Regions from separate parts of the Pseudonocardia tropica genome, predicted to be linked through region 1. Evidence: predicted binding sites of a transcription regulator. Region 1 holds the regulator's gene; the other holds the start of a gene.
The links. Region 1 encodes LexA, which represses DNA repair genes until DNA is damaged. Its sites were predicted from a motif close to CGAACACGTGTTCG; they were not measured.
Positions count from the first base shown of each region.

Region 2: a site for LexA is predicted at 4,346-4,359, ahead of imuA' (DnaE2-dependent mutagenesis accessory factor ImuA'). Genes of this name have one in related genera too.

Region 1 covers NZ_JBEDNP010000014.1:114,574-121,900, forward strand. Annotated here, with positions in the region: gene nrdR (transcriptional regulator NrdR) at 9-500, opposite strand; gene WHI96_RS21605 (hypothetical protein) at 984-1,613, opposite strand; gene WHI96_RS21610 (hypothetical protein) at 1,777-2,016, opposite strand; gene lexA (transcriptional repressor LexA) at 2,246-3,004, shown strand; gene WHI96_RS21620 (hypothetical protein) at 3,033-4,040, opposite strand; gene hflX (GTPase HflX) at 4,097-5,587, opposite strand; gene dapF (diaminopimelate epimerase) at 5,643-6,512, opposite strand; gene miaA (tRNA (adenosine(37)-N6)-dimethylallyltransferase MiaA) at 6,509-7,327, opposite strand, start outside.
Region 2 covers NZ_JBEDNP010000008.1:132,460-139,786, reverse strand. Annotated here, with positions in the region: gene WHI96_RS15115 (DUF5336 domain-containing protein) at 1-64, shown strand, start outside; gene WHI96_RS15110 (cell division protein PerM) at 142-1,887, shown strand; gene purN (phosphoribosylglycinamide formyltransferase) at 2,011-2,619, shown strand; gene purH (bifunctional phosphoribosylaminoimidazolecarboxamide formyltransferase/IMP cyclohydrolase) at 2,612-4,171, shown strand; gene imuA' (DnaE2-dependent mutagenesis accessory factor ImuA') at 4,444-5,535, shown strand; partial or broken gene WHI96_RS15090 (DNA polymerase Y family protein) at 5,702-6,883, shown strand.

The DNA of each region.
Region 1 (7,327 bases):
CGCGCCGCTCAGCCGTCCGGGTGGTGGCCGGCCTCGTCGTCGGCTGCTTCCCCGGCAGCCGCCGAACGCAGGTCGGCGATCTCCTTCTCGAAGTCCTCGATGGAGGAGAAGGACCGATAGACGCTCGCGAACCGCAGGTACGCGACCTCGTCGAGCTCACGCAGCGGCCCGAGGATCGCCAGCCCGACCTCGTGGCTGGGAAGCTCCGCCGCCCCGCGCGCCCGCACCGTCTCCTCGACCCGGTGGGCGAGCTGTTGCAGGTCGTCCTCGTCGACCGGCCGGCCCTGGCACGCCCGCCGAACCCCGCCGACGACCTTCTGCCGACTGAAGGGCTCGGTCACCCCGCTGCGCTTGACGACGGCCAGCACGGCCTCCTCGACCGTGGTGAACCGTCGTCCGCACGAGGTGCAGGACCGGCGCCGGCGGGTGCAGGTCCCGTCGTCGGCGGTCCGGGAGTCGATCACGCGGGAGTCCGGGTGTCGGCAGAACGGGCAGCGCATGGACGCTCACACCCCTCTTCCGTGACGTTCCGGAGACTCTCCGCAGCGATCCGTCCCCCCAACCAGTGGCGGAACGACACCAATGTAACCCCTACATCTAGGGGTACGCCATCCCGGGCCCGGTGCCACGCCGAGCATCGCCCGATCGGGATCCGAGCCTGGCACACCACGTTCCGCGACCGGTCCGTCACCGACGATCATGGAGTGGGACATCGGCGCTGGTGGCGCCGAGGAACGCCGTGGACGGCGCCGTCCGTCGGGCCGCAGCGACCGCGACCGGCGGCCACCCGATGCGGGGACACGCCCGGCGGACGCGCCCGGCGGCACGTCGCCGACCCCTCCGGCGACATCCCGGCGACCGCGTCCCGACACCCGCACGCCGTCCTCGCACACGCCGTCACCCGGTGCGACGCCGGCACGGCGTCCGTCGCTCCGCACCGTCACCACCGGGCACCGCGCTGCGATCCGCGGCGCAGGACGACGTCAGCGCACGGCACCGACCGACGGCACGGCGGCCGCGGGAGCGTTCCAGCCCGCCGCCGCGTCGCCCAGCAGCCCGAGTGCCACCACCGCGGTCGTCGCGCACAGCAGGGCCGCGACCCCGGCGAGGACCCGCTCCAGGCGCCCGCGGACCCGGCTGCGGGCCGGGCGCGGGCGCGCCGGGACCAGGCAGCGCCGGGCCGACGGACCGACGGTGCGCGGTGCCGGCTCGGCCACCGACCGAGGACGGGGCGGCGCCGCGGGCCGCGCCGGGGTCGCCGTCGACCCCGGGGCCGGGGTGGTGCACCGAGGCGTCCGGACCGCGACGTTCGGACCGCCGGCGGGACCGGACCCCGAGGCACCGGACCCCGAGGCGCGCCGGGAACGGGTCGCGGGATGACGGGCGACCGACTCGGTCAGTGCGCGCTCGTGCGCACCGTGGGCGGCCCACCGGTGGGCCGCGCGCGCGGCGGCCGACGAGCCGGCCGCCGACGCACCGGCGCGAGCGTCGGCGGTCCGCACCCGCTCCCGGGCGGCGCGCCGGGCGCGCAAGGTGGGGGTGCCGGGCGCCGGGGCGCCGGTCAGGCAGCCGACCGCTCCGTGCTCGCGGATCCGCTCGTCGAGCTCTCGCATGGTTCCTCCTGCCGTCGGACCGCCCGTCCCCCGGGCGGTCTCCTCTCCCCCGCTCCCGACCGGCCCTTCCCCGAGCCCGGTCGAACGGGCGTACGAGCGGTGTAGCACCCGGCACCGACAACGACCGCGTTCCCGCAGCTCATCGACCGTGCCGGGGGCGTTCTCAGCGTGGCGCGCCGACCGCGGACGACCCGACCGGGCCGTGGGTGGCGACCGCGACGTCGGCGACCTCGGCGAGGACCCCGAGCACGACGACCGCGGCCGCCGAGGCGAGCAGGACGCCCGACGCCGCCACCGCACGGCGCACGACACCCGGCGCCGGGACGGCCCGCACCCTGCCGGCCGTGGTGCGCACCGGGACCCGCCCGGTGACCGTCACGTCCTCGATGACCGCCGTACCCACGATCGCCACCCCCGCTGCCGTTCCCGCTGCCGGTCGCCCCCGCGCGGCCGGACGGCGACGCGGACCGCGTTCGATCGAACCGGTGTTCGATCGAACGCCTGTGCGATGTTGTACCACCGCGGCCCGACGGAATCCACGACACGCCCCGGGCGACTTCGAACGCATGTTTGGCGAACGGGCCCGCGGCGGCTAGGGTCGTCGTCGTAGGTACCCCGAGGAGGCGAATGCGATGGCAGCGGACGACACCGGACACGGTGGTCCCGGCGTGACCGGCACCGCCGAGGACCGGGGATCCGCGAAGGTCCGGGAGTTCCCCGAGCCCGCGGCCGACACCCGCGGCCTGACCCCGCGACAGAAGAAGGTCCTGGCCGTCATCCGGGACTGGGTGGACCGGTACGGCTACCCGCCCAGCGTCCGCGAGATCGGTGACGCGGTGGGCCTCACGTCCACCTCGTCGGTGCACCACCAGCTCCGCACCCTGGAGCGCAAGGGCTTCCTCCGGCGCGACCCGAACCGCACCCGCGCGGTCGACGTCCGCAGCCCGGAGCAGATCGCCGGTACCGACGGTGCGGACTCCGACACCGACACCGCCGACCTGCGTTCCGCGCGGCCGGCGCCGGCGTTCGTGCCGCTCATCGGCGACATCGCCGCCGGTGGCCCGATCCTGGCCGAGCAGGCCGTGCAGGACGTCTTCCCGCTGCCGCGCGAGATCGTCGGCGAGGGCACGCTGTTCCTGCTCAACGTCAAGGGCGACTCGATGGTCGACGCCGCGATCACCGACGGCGACTGGGTCGTCGTGCGCCAGCAGCCGGTGGCCGAGCAGGGCGAGGTCGTGGCCGCGATGATCGACGGCGAGGCGACCGTGAAGACGTTCCGCCGCAAGGACGGGCACATCTGGCTGATGCCCGCGAACGACGCCTACGACCCGATCCCGGGTGACGACGCGTCGATCCTGGGCCGCGTCGTGGCGGTCCTGCGCCGCCTCTGACCGCCTCGGGCGGCGCCCGGTCCCGCGGTCAGCGGGACCGGCGGCGCCGTCCGTGCAGGGACATCGCGACGGCGCCGGCGACTAGCAGCGCCCCGAGCGCCGCGGCCCCGCCCGCGGCGGGCAGCCACGACGGGTACGTGCGGTACTCCGGCACCTCGGCGGGCTGGGGCACGACCGGTGCCTGCGGAACGGTCGCCGCGGTCACCGCGCCCGGGACGACCGTGATCGCCGCCGCGGTCGGGCCCCGCGCCTCGCTCCCGGAGTGCAGCGCGCCCCGGCCGTCCGGGGCGACCGCCTCACCCTGGGCCTCCCCCGGCAACGGCACCGGCAGCGGCGCCCCGTCCAGGGCCGCGACCAGCGCGTCGGCCGTCGCCGGTCCGCCGGCGGGCAGCGGGAACACCCAGGCGTCGGTGTAGGTCCGCAGCACGGCGGCGCGCCCGCCCCCGGCCTCGGGCGGTGAGACCCCGCCGCCGGTGACCGTGCGCGACCCGGCGGGCCCGAGCGGCCCGCCGCCGGTGCCGGACCAGGGCAGCACGACCTGTGCCACCCGGCGCAGCTCCACGGGGTCCCCGCCGTCGCGCAGCGCCGCGGCGGGCCGGTAGACCCCGGCGGCACCGGTGGCCTTGTCGACCAGCAGGGGCACGCCGTCGTCGCCGACCAGCAGTGTCTCGACGTCGCGCGGACCGTCGGGGTAGACGAGGTCGTGCACCCGTGGCGGCCCGGCCGGGGGCAGCACGACGAGCCGGACCGACCCGCGCTGCGCCCTGTTGTCGCCGGTGTCGGCGAGCCACAGATCCCCGCCCGGTCCGAGGCCGAGGTCCTCGACGTCGGTCACCGGGACGTCGGCCTGCCGGGTGCCGGTGACCGCGCAGCCGGCCGGGTCCAGGGTGAACGCCCGCGCGGTCCCGCCGCCGTCGACGACGGCGTGGTAGCGCTGCGGGTCCGCGCCGGGCCGGCCCTCGGCGACCAGCCCGGACAGCTCCGCGAGCCGCGGGTCGTCGACCGTGCAGACCGGCTGCGCCGCCGGGGGCGGCACGGCCGCGCCCGTCAGGACCCCGGTGAGGCCGAGGGCCGCGGCCGCGAGCCCGACCCTCAGTGGCCCGCCGCCGTCGCCGGCAGGTCGGTGCCGGTCCCGGTCGGCAGGGCCGAGCCCGCCACCGCGAACGGCAGCACCGCGGTGCCCAGCTCGGGCTTCACCCGCGCCCGGATCCGGGTGCCGTCGGCGGTGTGGGACTCGGCGAGGATCTCGCCGTCGTCGTGCAGCCGCGCGACCAGCGCACCCTCGGTGTAGGGCAGCAGGAGGTCGACCTCGTACTCCGGGCGCGGCAGGCGCTCGGCGATGCGCTCCCGGAGCTGCGGGATCCCGGCGCCGCTGTGCGCGGAGACGAACACCGCGTCCGGCTGGGCGTGCCGCAGCCGGGCCAGCGCGAGGTCACCGGCCGCGTCGGTCTTGTTGATCACGAGCAGCTCGGGCGGCATCGTGTCGCCCGCGGCCTCCCCGACCTCGACGAGCACCTGGCGGACCGCGGCGATCTGGTCGTCGGGCAGCGGGTCGGACCCGTCGACGACGTGCACCAGCAGGTCGGCCCGGGCGGCCTCCTCCAGCGTGGAGCGGAACGCCTCGACGAGCTGGTGCGGCAGGTGCCGCACGAACCCGACGGTGTCGGTGAGGGTGTAGTCGTGCCCGTCGGGCGTCTGCGCCTTGCGGGTGGTCGGGTCCAGCGTCGCGAACAGCGCGTCCTGCACCAGCACCCCGGCGTCGGTGAGCTGGTTGAGCAGGCTCGACTTGCCCGCGTTGGTGTAGCCGACGATCGCGACCGAGGGGATCTCGTTGCGGCGACGGCTGCCGCGCTGGGTCTCGCGGACCTGGCGCATGGCACCGATCTCACGGCGCAGCTTCGACATGCGCGCACGGATCCGGCGCCGGTCCAGCTCGATCTTCGTCTCACCGGGACCACGGCCACCGATACCGACACCGCCCGCGGCACGGCCACCGACCTGCCGGGACAGCGCCTCACCCCAGCCGCGCAGCCGCGGCAGCAGGTAGGACAGCTGCGCGAGCTCGACCTGGGCCTTGCCGTCCCGGGAACGGGCGTGCTGGGCGAAGATGTCGAGGATCAGCGCGGTCCGGTCGATGACCTTGACCTTGAGCCGCTCCTCCAGCTGGCGGAGCTGGCCGGGGGACAGCTCGCCGTCGCAGATCACGGTGTCGGCCCCGGTGGCGCGGACGGTCCCGAGCAGCTCCTCGACCTTGCCGGAGCCGATGAACGTGGCCGGGTCCGGGCTGGAGCGGCGCTGGACGAGGCCGTCCGTCACCTCGGAACCGGCGGTCTCGGCGAGGCGGGCCAGCTCGGTCATCGAGTTCTCGGCCTGCTCGGCCGTGCCCTCGGTCCAGACGCCGACGAGCACGACCCGCTCCAGCTGGAGCTTGCGGTACTCGACCTCGGTGATGTCGGTGAGCTCGGTGGACAGCCCGTGGATCCGGCGCAGCGACGTGCGCTCCTCCAGGTCGAGCTCGCCACCCGTCGGAACCGGGTTCGACGTGGAGGGGGTCACGGAGGGGTGCGTGTGGGCATCAGTCATCTTGTGCTCCATCCTCCCACGTCGCGGGGCCCGTGTCCGCCCGGATTCGCGACGCTCAGGCGGGCGCGTCCCACCACGCGCGGTCCAGCTCCCCGGACGCGAGCAGCACGGCCGGGCCGTGCAGCGTCGTGGGCCCGGTCCGCTCGTCGGTACCCGCCTCCACCGTCACCCGCAGCAGCCCGCCCGGGACGGTGACCTGCACGTCGCCTGCGGAGTGCCCGGCGTGCCGCAGCGCGGCGACGGCGGCGGCGACGGTCCCGGTGCCGCACGAGCGGGTCTCCCCCACGCCGCGCTCGTGCACCCGCATCCGGATGCGGCCGCCGTCGGCGGGACCGTCCAGCGGGGTCAGGAACTCGACGTTCACCCCGTTCGGGAACAGCGCCGGGTCGAACGAGGGCGCGCGGGTCAGGTCGAGGGTGTCCGGGTCGGCCGCGGTGACGCAGGCCAGGTGCGGGTTGCCGACGTCGAGGGCGATGCCGTCGAAACGCGCGTCGCCGCCGGTGGCGACCGACGCCGGGCCGACGCCGACCGTCCCGAGCCCGACCGAGACCCCGTCCGGCCCGACGGCGGTGTCGAGCACCCCGTTGCGGGTGCCGACCGGGCCGCCGGTGGCCCAGCCGCGCTCGTGCAGGTAGCGGGCGAACACGCGCAGGCCGTTGCCGCACATCTCGGCGAGCGAGCCGTCGGCGTTGCGGTAGTCCATGAACCACTCGACGCCGTCGGCGGGCTCACCGACGCCGGGCTCCCCGGCGAGCTTCGCCCAGCGCACGACCCGCAGCACGCCGTCCGCGCCGAGGCCGCGGCGGCGGTCGCACAGCGCGGCGACGCGGGCCGGGGTGAGGTCGAGCGCGGCGTCCGGGTCGGGCAGCACCACGAAGTCGTTCTGCGTGCCGTGCCCCTTGCTGAACGCGATACCGCCGGTCATGCCACCAGCCTACGAGCGAGCACCGCGCGCGCCGAGGCCACCAGGTCCGGGTCGGCGCCGTCGAGCCAGTGGATGCGGCGGTCGCGGCGGAACCAGGAGCGCTGGCGGCGCACGAACCGCCGGGTCGCCCGGACGGTCTCCTCCCGGACGCCGGCGAGGTCGGGGTGGGCGGGGTCGCGGTCGAGGGCCTCGATCACCTGCCGGTAGCCCAGCGCGCGGGACGCGGTGCGGCCCTGCGCCAGCCCGTGGCGGAGCAGGGCGCGGGTCTCGTCGACCAGACCGTCGTCGAGCATCCGGTCCACCCGCAGCGCGACCCGCTCGTCGAGCTCGGCGACGTCGCGGTCCACGCCGAGCAGCACGGCGTCGTAGCGGGGGGTGCCCGCGCCGGGCAGCGTCGCCCGGAACGGCCGGCCGGTCAGCGCGATCACCTCGAGCGCGCGGACGATCCGCCGCCCGTTCGAGGGCAGCACCTGCTCCGCGGCGACCGGGTCGACCGCGGCGAGGCGGGCGTGCAGCGCGCCGGACCCGTCGCGTTCCAGCTCGGCCTCCAGCGCGGCGCGCAGCTGCGGGTCGGTGCCGGGGAACTCCAGCTCGTCCAGCACGGCCTGCACGTAGAGCCCCGAGCCGCCGACGAGCACCGGGGTGCGTCCGGCGGCGCGCAGCTCCTCGATCACGGCGCGGGCCGCGCGCTGGTAGGCCGCGACCGAGGCGGTCTCGGTGACGTCGAGGACGTCGAGCTGGTGGTGGACGACGCCGCGCCGCTCGTGCGGGGCGAGCTTCGCGGTGCCGACGTCCAGGCCGCGGTAGAGCTGCAT
Region 2 (7,327 bases), on a different contig from region 1:
CCCGGCGCCCGGTGAGGACGAGGCCACCCGCACCTTCCGGCCCGGCGGTGACGGCTCCGCCTGACCGGCCGGAACGGTGGGCCCCGGCACGTCGCGGCGTGCCTGCCCCTCCCGGGCCGCGTTCGCTGCGACGCTGACCGGGTGAGCACCACCCCGCCCCGTCCCGCCCGCGGTCGCCCGGCCTCCCGGGCCCGGTCCACCGGGTCCGCACCGGAGCGGTCCCGCGGTGGGCGCGCGACCGCCGTCGCGGACCGGGAGCGGGGGCGCCGCCGCCGCCCCGCCCGGACCCCGACGCGCGGTACCGGGACCGGCACCGGGCTGGACCGGCTGCGGATCCTGCTCGTGGCCACGATGGGCGCCGTCCTCGCCGGGTACACGATGCTCGTCCCGGTGGCGGCGCTGCTGACCGGCACCGGCGGCGTCGCGGTCACCGCGGACGGGGCCCTGGCCACCGCCGTCCCGCTGTGGCTGGCCGCGCACCTCATCCCGGTCGCCGTGGACGGGCACCCGTTCGGGGTGCTGCCGCTGCTGCCGACGCTGGTGGTCGTCGCGCTGGTCGCCTTCTGCTCGCGCTGGGCGGTGCTCCGCCTGGGCGGGCGGGTCCGGCACGACGCGGGCGCCGTCGTCGCGTCCCAGGCCGGGGCCGCCGCCGCGGTCGCCGTGCTCGCCGGGGCGCTGCTGCCGCGGGACATGGCCGTCACCGCCCCCTGGGCGTCGATGATCGGGGCCGGGCTGGTGGCCGGGGCAGCCGCCGGGATCGGCGTCGTCCACGCCTGCGGGGCGCCGGCGGCCTGGAAGCGGGTGCTGGCGGGTTGGCCCGGCGCGGCGCTGGCCGGGGCCCGGGTCGCCGCCGCCGCGCTGCTGCTGGTCGCCGCCCTCGTCCTGACCGTGGCTCTGCTCGCGAGCGCCTCGGACGTCGCCGACACCGCCGAGCGCATCGCCCCCGGCGCCTGGGCGGGCGTCGGGGTGCTGGTGCTGAGCATCGGGTACCTGCCGAACGCACTGATCGGGGCGCTGTCCTGGGCGCTGGGCGCGGGGGTGTCGGTCGGCATCGCCCGGTCCGGTCCGTTCGGCGTCGAGCCGGGTCCGCTGCCGCCGTTCCCGCCCGCGGTGGTCCTGCCCGTCACCACCGTCCCGACGGTCGTGGTGCTGGTCGTGCTGCTTCCCGTCGCCGCGGGGGTGCTCGGCGGGATCGCCTGCCGGCGGGCACTGGGGGAGGACGCGCCGGTCGTGGACCGGGTCGCGGCACCGGCGCTGGCGGCCGTGGTCGTCGCGGTCGGGGCGGCCGTGCCGGCGGCGCTCGCCGGGGGTGCGCTCGCGGGCGGGCCCTACGACCCGGTGTCGTTCCACCCGTGGGCGGTCCTCGGTTGCGCGCTGCTGCTGGTCGGGATCCCGGCCGTGCTGACCTGCGCCGGGACCGAGCTCGCCCGGCACGTCCCGATGGGCGGGACCGACCGGTCGCGGACCGCGGTCGACCGGGCCCGGGCCGCCCGGGCCCGCCGTCGCGCGTCGACGGTGGGGGAGCTGGTCGAACGCCGTCGCACCGCCGGGGCGCCCGCCCGCCGTGCCGACGCCGCGTGGGACGACGACGGGGACCACGACACCTTCTACCCCTACCCCGACGCCGAGCCCGACGGTCGCCCGGCCGCACGCCGCGCCGCCGAGGACGCCACCGACCGTGACCACGCCACCGACCATGACCACGGCGACGACGGGGACCACGGCGACGACGGGGACCACGGCGACGACGGGGACCACGGCGACGACGGGGACCACGGGGACGACGGGGACGACGGGGACCGTCGGGCGGCCCACCCGTCCGGCCGGCGTGCCGAGGACCGGGCCGACCGCATCACGCGCGCCCGCGACCGCTCCCGGGACGACTGACCCGACGACCCGGCCCCCGGCCGGGTGACCCGGGCCACCGCACCGGGCGCCGTCGTCGTCGGAGGGCGCGTCTACCCTGGCCAGGGGCCGTGGAGCGGCCCGGACCGGCGAGGAAGGGACACGGTGGGCGCGCAGGAGCGGCACGGGGCGCTGCGGGTGGTCGTCCTCGTCTCCGGGAGCGGCACCCTGCTGCAGGCACTGCTCGACACCGCGGGCGCCGGGTTCACCGTCGTCGCCGTCGGGGCCGACCGCGCGGGTGCCACCGCTCTCGACCGGGCCCGCACCGCGGGTGTCCCCACCTTCGTCGAGCGGGTCGCCGACCACCCCGACCGCGACGCCTGGAACACCGCGCTCGCCGCGGCCGTCCTCGCGCACCGGCCGGGCCTCGTCGTCGGGGCGGGGTTCATGAAGCTCGTCTCCCCCACCTTCCTGGACGCGCTCGGATGCCCGATGCTGAACACGCACCCGGCGCTGCTGCCGGCGTTCCCCGGCGCGCACGCCGTCCGGGACGCGCTGGCCGCCCGGGTGCCCGTCACCGGCGCGACCGTCCACGAGGTCGACGCCGGGCTCGACACCGGACCGGTGCTCGCGCAGGCGGAGGTCCCCGTGCTCCCGGGTGACGACGAGACCTCCCTGCACGAGCGCATCAAGACCGAGGAACGACGGCTGCTGGTCGCGACCGTGCGACGGTTCGCCGCCGCCGCCCAACCCCACGAGGTGAACAGTGAGTGAGCGCAGGCCGGTACGCCGGGCCCTGATCAGCGTCTACGACAAGGCCGGTCTCCTCGACCTGGCCACCGGGCTGCACGCCGCCGGGGTGGAGATCGTCTCGACCGGCTCCACCGCACAGCGGATCGCCGCCGCCGGCGTCCCGGTCACCCCCGTCGAGGAGGTCACCGGGTTCCCCGAGTGCTTCGACGGCCGGGTCAAGACCCTGCACCCGCGGGTGCACGCCGGGCTGCTCGCCGACACCCGCAAGTCCGAGCACCTCGCGCAGCTCGAGCAGCTGAACATCGCGCCGTTCGACCTGCTGGTGTCCAACCTCTACCCGTTCCGCGAGACCGTCGCGTCCGGCGCGAGCCGCGACGAGGCCGTCGAGCAGATCGACATCGGCGGCCCGGCGATGGTGCGGGCCTCGGCGAAGAACCACGAGAGCGTCGCGGTCGTCGTCGACCCGTCGCGCTACGCCTGGGTGCTCGAACAGGTCGGCGCGGGCGGGTTCGTCGTGGAGGACCGTCGCAGGCTGGCCGCCGACGCCTACCGGCACACCGCCGCCTACGACGTCTCGGTCGCGACCTGGATGGGCGAGCAGTTCCCCACGGGCGACGACGACGTGTCCGCCGAGTGGGTCGGCGCCACCTGGACCCGCGAGCGCCCGCTGCGCTACGGCGAGAACCCGCACCAGGCCGCCGCGCTCTACACCGACGGCACCGGTTCCGGCCTCGCCGGCGCCGAGCAGCTGCACGGCAAGGAGATGTCCTACAACAACTACGTCGACGCCGACGCCGCCTGGCGCGCCGCGCACGACCACGGCGACCGCCCCACGGTCGCGGTGATCAAGCACGCCAACCCGTGCGGGATCGCGGTCGGCGCCGACGTCGCCGAGGCCCACCGCAAGGCGCACGCCACCGACCCGGTGTCGGCGTTCGGCGGGGTCATCGCGGTCAACGGCGAGGTCTCGGTCGCGATGGCCGAGCAGGTCGCCGAGATCTTCACCGAGGTCGTCGTGGCCCCCGGCTACGCCGACGGCGCCCTCGAGGTGCTCCAGCGCAAGAAGAACGTCCGCGTCCTGCGTATCCCCGACGGCGCCGCCCGCACCGGTACCGAGCTCCGTCCGATCTCCGGCGGGCTGCTGGTGCAGCAGCGCGACCTCGTCGACGCCGACGGCGACGACCCGGCCGCCTGGAAGCTCGTCACCGGCGACGCCGTCGCCCCCGAGGTGCTCGACGACCTCGCGTTCGCCTGGCGCGCCTGCCGCGCGGTGAAGTCCAACGCGATCCTGCTCGCCCGCGACGGCGCCGCGGTCGGTGTCGGCATGGGCCAGGTCAACCGGGTCGACGCGGCGAAGCTCGCCGTGACCCGGGCCGGGGACCGCGCCCGCGGCTCGGTCGCCGCCTCCGACGCGTTCTTCCCCTTCCCCGACGGGCTGGAGGTGCTGCTCGACGCCGGTGTCGCCGCCGTCGTGCAGCCCGGCGGCTCGGTCCGCGACGACGAGGTCGTCGCGGCCTGCGCGAAGGCGGGCGTGCCGATGTACCTGACCGGGACACGGCACTTCGCCCACTGACCCACCGCCCCACCCCGACGGCCCGGGACCGCCTCGCGCGGCCCGGGCCGTCGGCGTTCGGGCAGCTCAGAGGGTGTTCCGGCCGAGAATGTCGGGGGTGCGTGCGACGGTCCTCCCCGTCGTCGTCACCACCCCACCCGGGGGATGCGGAGCGGCGGCACAGGCCCTATGCTTCGAACGTCAGTTCGAGCACGCGTCGCCTTCCCCGCGGCGCGCCGGGCGAGGTCGCGGCCGTTCGGTCGTGGCGCGGTGTGTGGCGGGGAGGTACTGCGGTGCGCGTCGGTGCGGGCGAGGGGCCGGTCGTCGTCGGGGGAGCGGTGGCGGTCGGCCGGGTGGTCGGCGGTGCCGGTGGGGGAGCCGGCGTCGACGTCGGGGACGACACCGGTCCGGAGGGGTCCGGGCCGGTGGTCGGGGCCGGGTCGCGTGTCCCCGGGGGCGGGCGGGAGCCGCTGCCCGGGGCGCGGGGCCCGGCCGGGGGGCCGGGGTCCCCGGCGGGCTCGGCCGCCGAGCGGCTCGCCCGGGCCCGGCACGTCCTGCGTCGCACGGAGACCCGGGCGGGCCTGGAGCGGTCCCGGCCGGGGCCCGTGGGGCCCTGCCCGGAGCCGGAGCCCCCGGCCCGCAGCGCCGGGACGGTCGAGGCGCGTCCGGTGACCGAGGCCGACCTGCTGCCGGTGCCGGGGCCGCTGGCCGGTCTGCTGCCCGGCGGGGGCCTGCGGCGGGGGTCCACCGTGGCGGTGGGCGTGGGGTCCGGCGCGGGGTCGCTGCTGTTCGCGCTGCTGGCCGCCGCGTCCGCGGAGGGCGCGTGGGCGGGCGTGGTCGGCCGCCCCGGCCTCGGCGCGACGGCCGCGGCCGAGGCGGGCGTGCGGCTGGACCGGCTGGCGCTGGTCCCCGACCCCGGTGCGGACCTGGTCGGGGTGACCGCGGCGCTGCTGGACGGACTGGACCTCGTGGTCGTGGCCGGTCCGGAACGGGCCGGGCTGCGGGCCGGGGACCGGCAGCGGCTCGCCGCGCGGGCCCGGCAGCGGGGCGCGGTGCTGCTGGCGCTCGGTGGGTGGCCGGGTGCCGACCTGCGGCTGTGCTGCACCCGTCCGCGCTGGGAGGGCGTCGGCCGCGGGACGGGGCGGCTGCGGTCCCGGCGGGTCGAGGTCCGGGCGGAAGGGCGCGGGATCGGCCCGGCCGGGTGGGGGGTGGAGGTGCTCCTCCCGGGCCCCGGCGGGACGGTCGTCCCCGCCCCGGCGGCGCCCCCGGTCCCCGTGGTCCCGTCGGTGCCCGCGATCGCCTCGGCGCCGTCGGTGCCCGCGGTCTCCGCGGCCGCGGTGGGCGAGGTCCCGGTCGCGCGACCCGTGGCCCGGGCGGCCGGATGAGCACGCCCGGTACGACGGAGGCGGCAGCGTGACGGGCACGGGCGTCAGGGCGGGGACGGGCAGCGGAGCGGACGCGGGCGTCGGCGGGAGCGCGGGTGTCAGGACGAGCCCGCACGACGGAGCGAACACGGGCGGCGGCGGTGGGCGGGCGGAGCCCGACCCGCGGGTGCTGGCGGTCTGGTCCCCGGACTGGCCGGTCACCGCCGCCGCCCGCGCCGCGCACGTCCCGGCGGACCGGCCGGCCGCGGTCCTGCACGCCAACCGGGTCCTGGCCTGCTCGGCGACGGCCCGCCGGCACGGCGTCCGTCGGGGGCTGCGGCGCCGGGAGGCGCAGGCCCGGTGCCCGGAGCTCGTGGTGCTCGCCCCCGACCCGGGGCGCGACGCCCGGCTGTTCGAGCCGGTCGCCGCCGCGGTGGAGGCGCTCGCCCCCGGCGTCGAGGTGGTGCGGCCGGGGCTGCTGGTGCTGCCCGCACGCGGTCCGGTCGGCTGGTTCGGCGGGGAGCGCGCCGCGGTGGAGCGGCTGATCGACCAGGTCGCGCTGCACGCCGGGACCGAGTGCCAGATCGGCGTCGCGGACGGGATGTTCGCCGCCGCGCTCGCCGCCCGCCGGGGGCGCGGGGTGCCGCCGGGACGGTCGGCGGAGTTCCTCGCACCGCTGGAGGTCGCCGAGCTGGACCGGGACCCCGATGTCGACCGGGCCGCGCTGGTGGACCTGCTGCGCCGGCTGGGGCTGCGGTCGCTGGGGGCGTTCGCGTCGCTGTCGGAGGCCGACGTGGCCTCGCGCTTCGGCGCCGACGCGGTGGCCGCGCACCGGCTCGCCCGTGGGCTCGACCCCCGTCCGCCCGCGCGCCGGGTCCCGCCGGAGGAGCTGTCCGCGGCGGTCGAGCTGGACCCGCCGGTGGACCGGGTCGACGCGGCCGCCTTCGCCGCGCGGGCACTCGCGACCCGGCTGCACACCGCGCTCGCCGGGCACGGCCTGGCCTGCACCCGGCTGGGTGTGCACGCGCGCACGGAGAGCGGGGAGGAGCTGCTGCGGGTCTGGCGGTGCGCCGAGCCGCTGACGCCGTCCGGGACGGTGGACCGGGTGCGCTGGCAGCTCGACTCGTGGCTCGGTCGCGGCGGCTCCGGGACGCTGGTCGCGCTGCGGCTCACCCCGGAGGACACCGTGGTCGCCGGGGCGCTGCAGCGCGGGCTGTGGGGCGACGTCGGCGAGGGCGACGAGCGGGCCGGGCGGGCCCTGGTCCGGGTGCAGGCGCTGCTCGGGCCGGAGGCGGTGCTCACCGCGGTCCCGACGGGCGGCCGGGACCCGGGCGACCGGGTGCGGCTGGTGCCGTGGGGCGACGAGCGGGTCGTCGAGGACACGGCGGTCCCCGCCCGGCCGGGGGCCACGGTCCCCCTGGCGGACGGCCCCGAGGCACCCGGCGGAAGTGCGGGGCGGACGGACCCTGCCGCGCACGCGCCGGTCCCGGGGCGGTGGGTGGTGACCCGGGCCGGAGACGCGCTACCCGGAACGGTGTCTCCCGGAACGGGCCCGACCGGGTGCGGCACCCGGAGCGCGGACGGCGCCCGGGCCACGGACGGCGCCGGTGCCGAGCAGAAGGACGGTGCCGAGCAGAAGGACGGTGCCGAGCAGAAGGAGCGGACCGAGGGCCGGCGGGGAGGAGCGCCCCCGGACGGGGGGAGGGCCGGGACCGCACACCCCCGCCGTGCCCCCGGCCGTCGTCCACCCGTCGACCCCCCGGCGACCTGGCCCGGCCGGCTCCCGGCACCGTCCCCGGCGACGGTGCCCCCG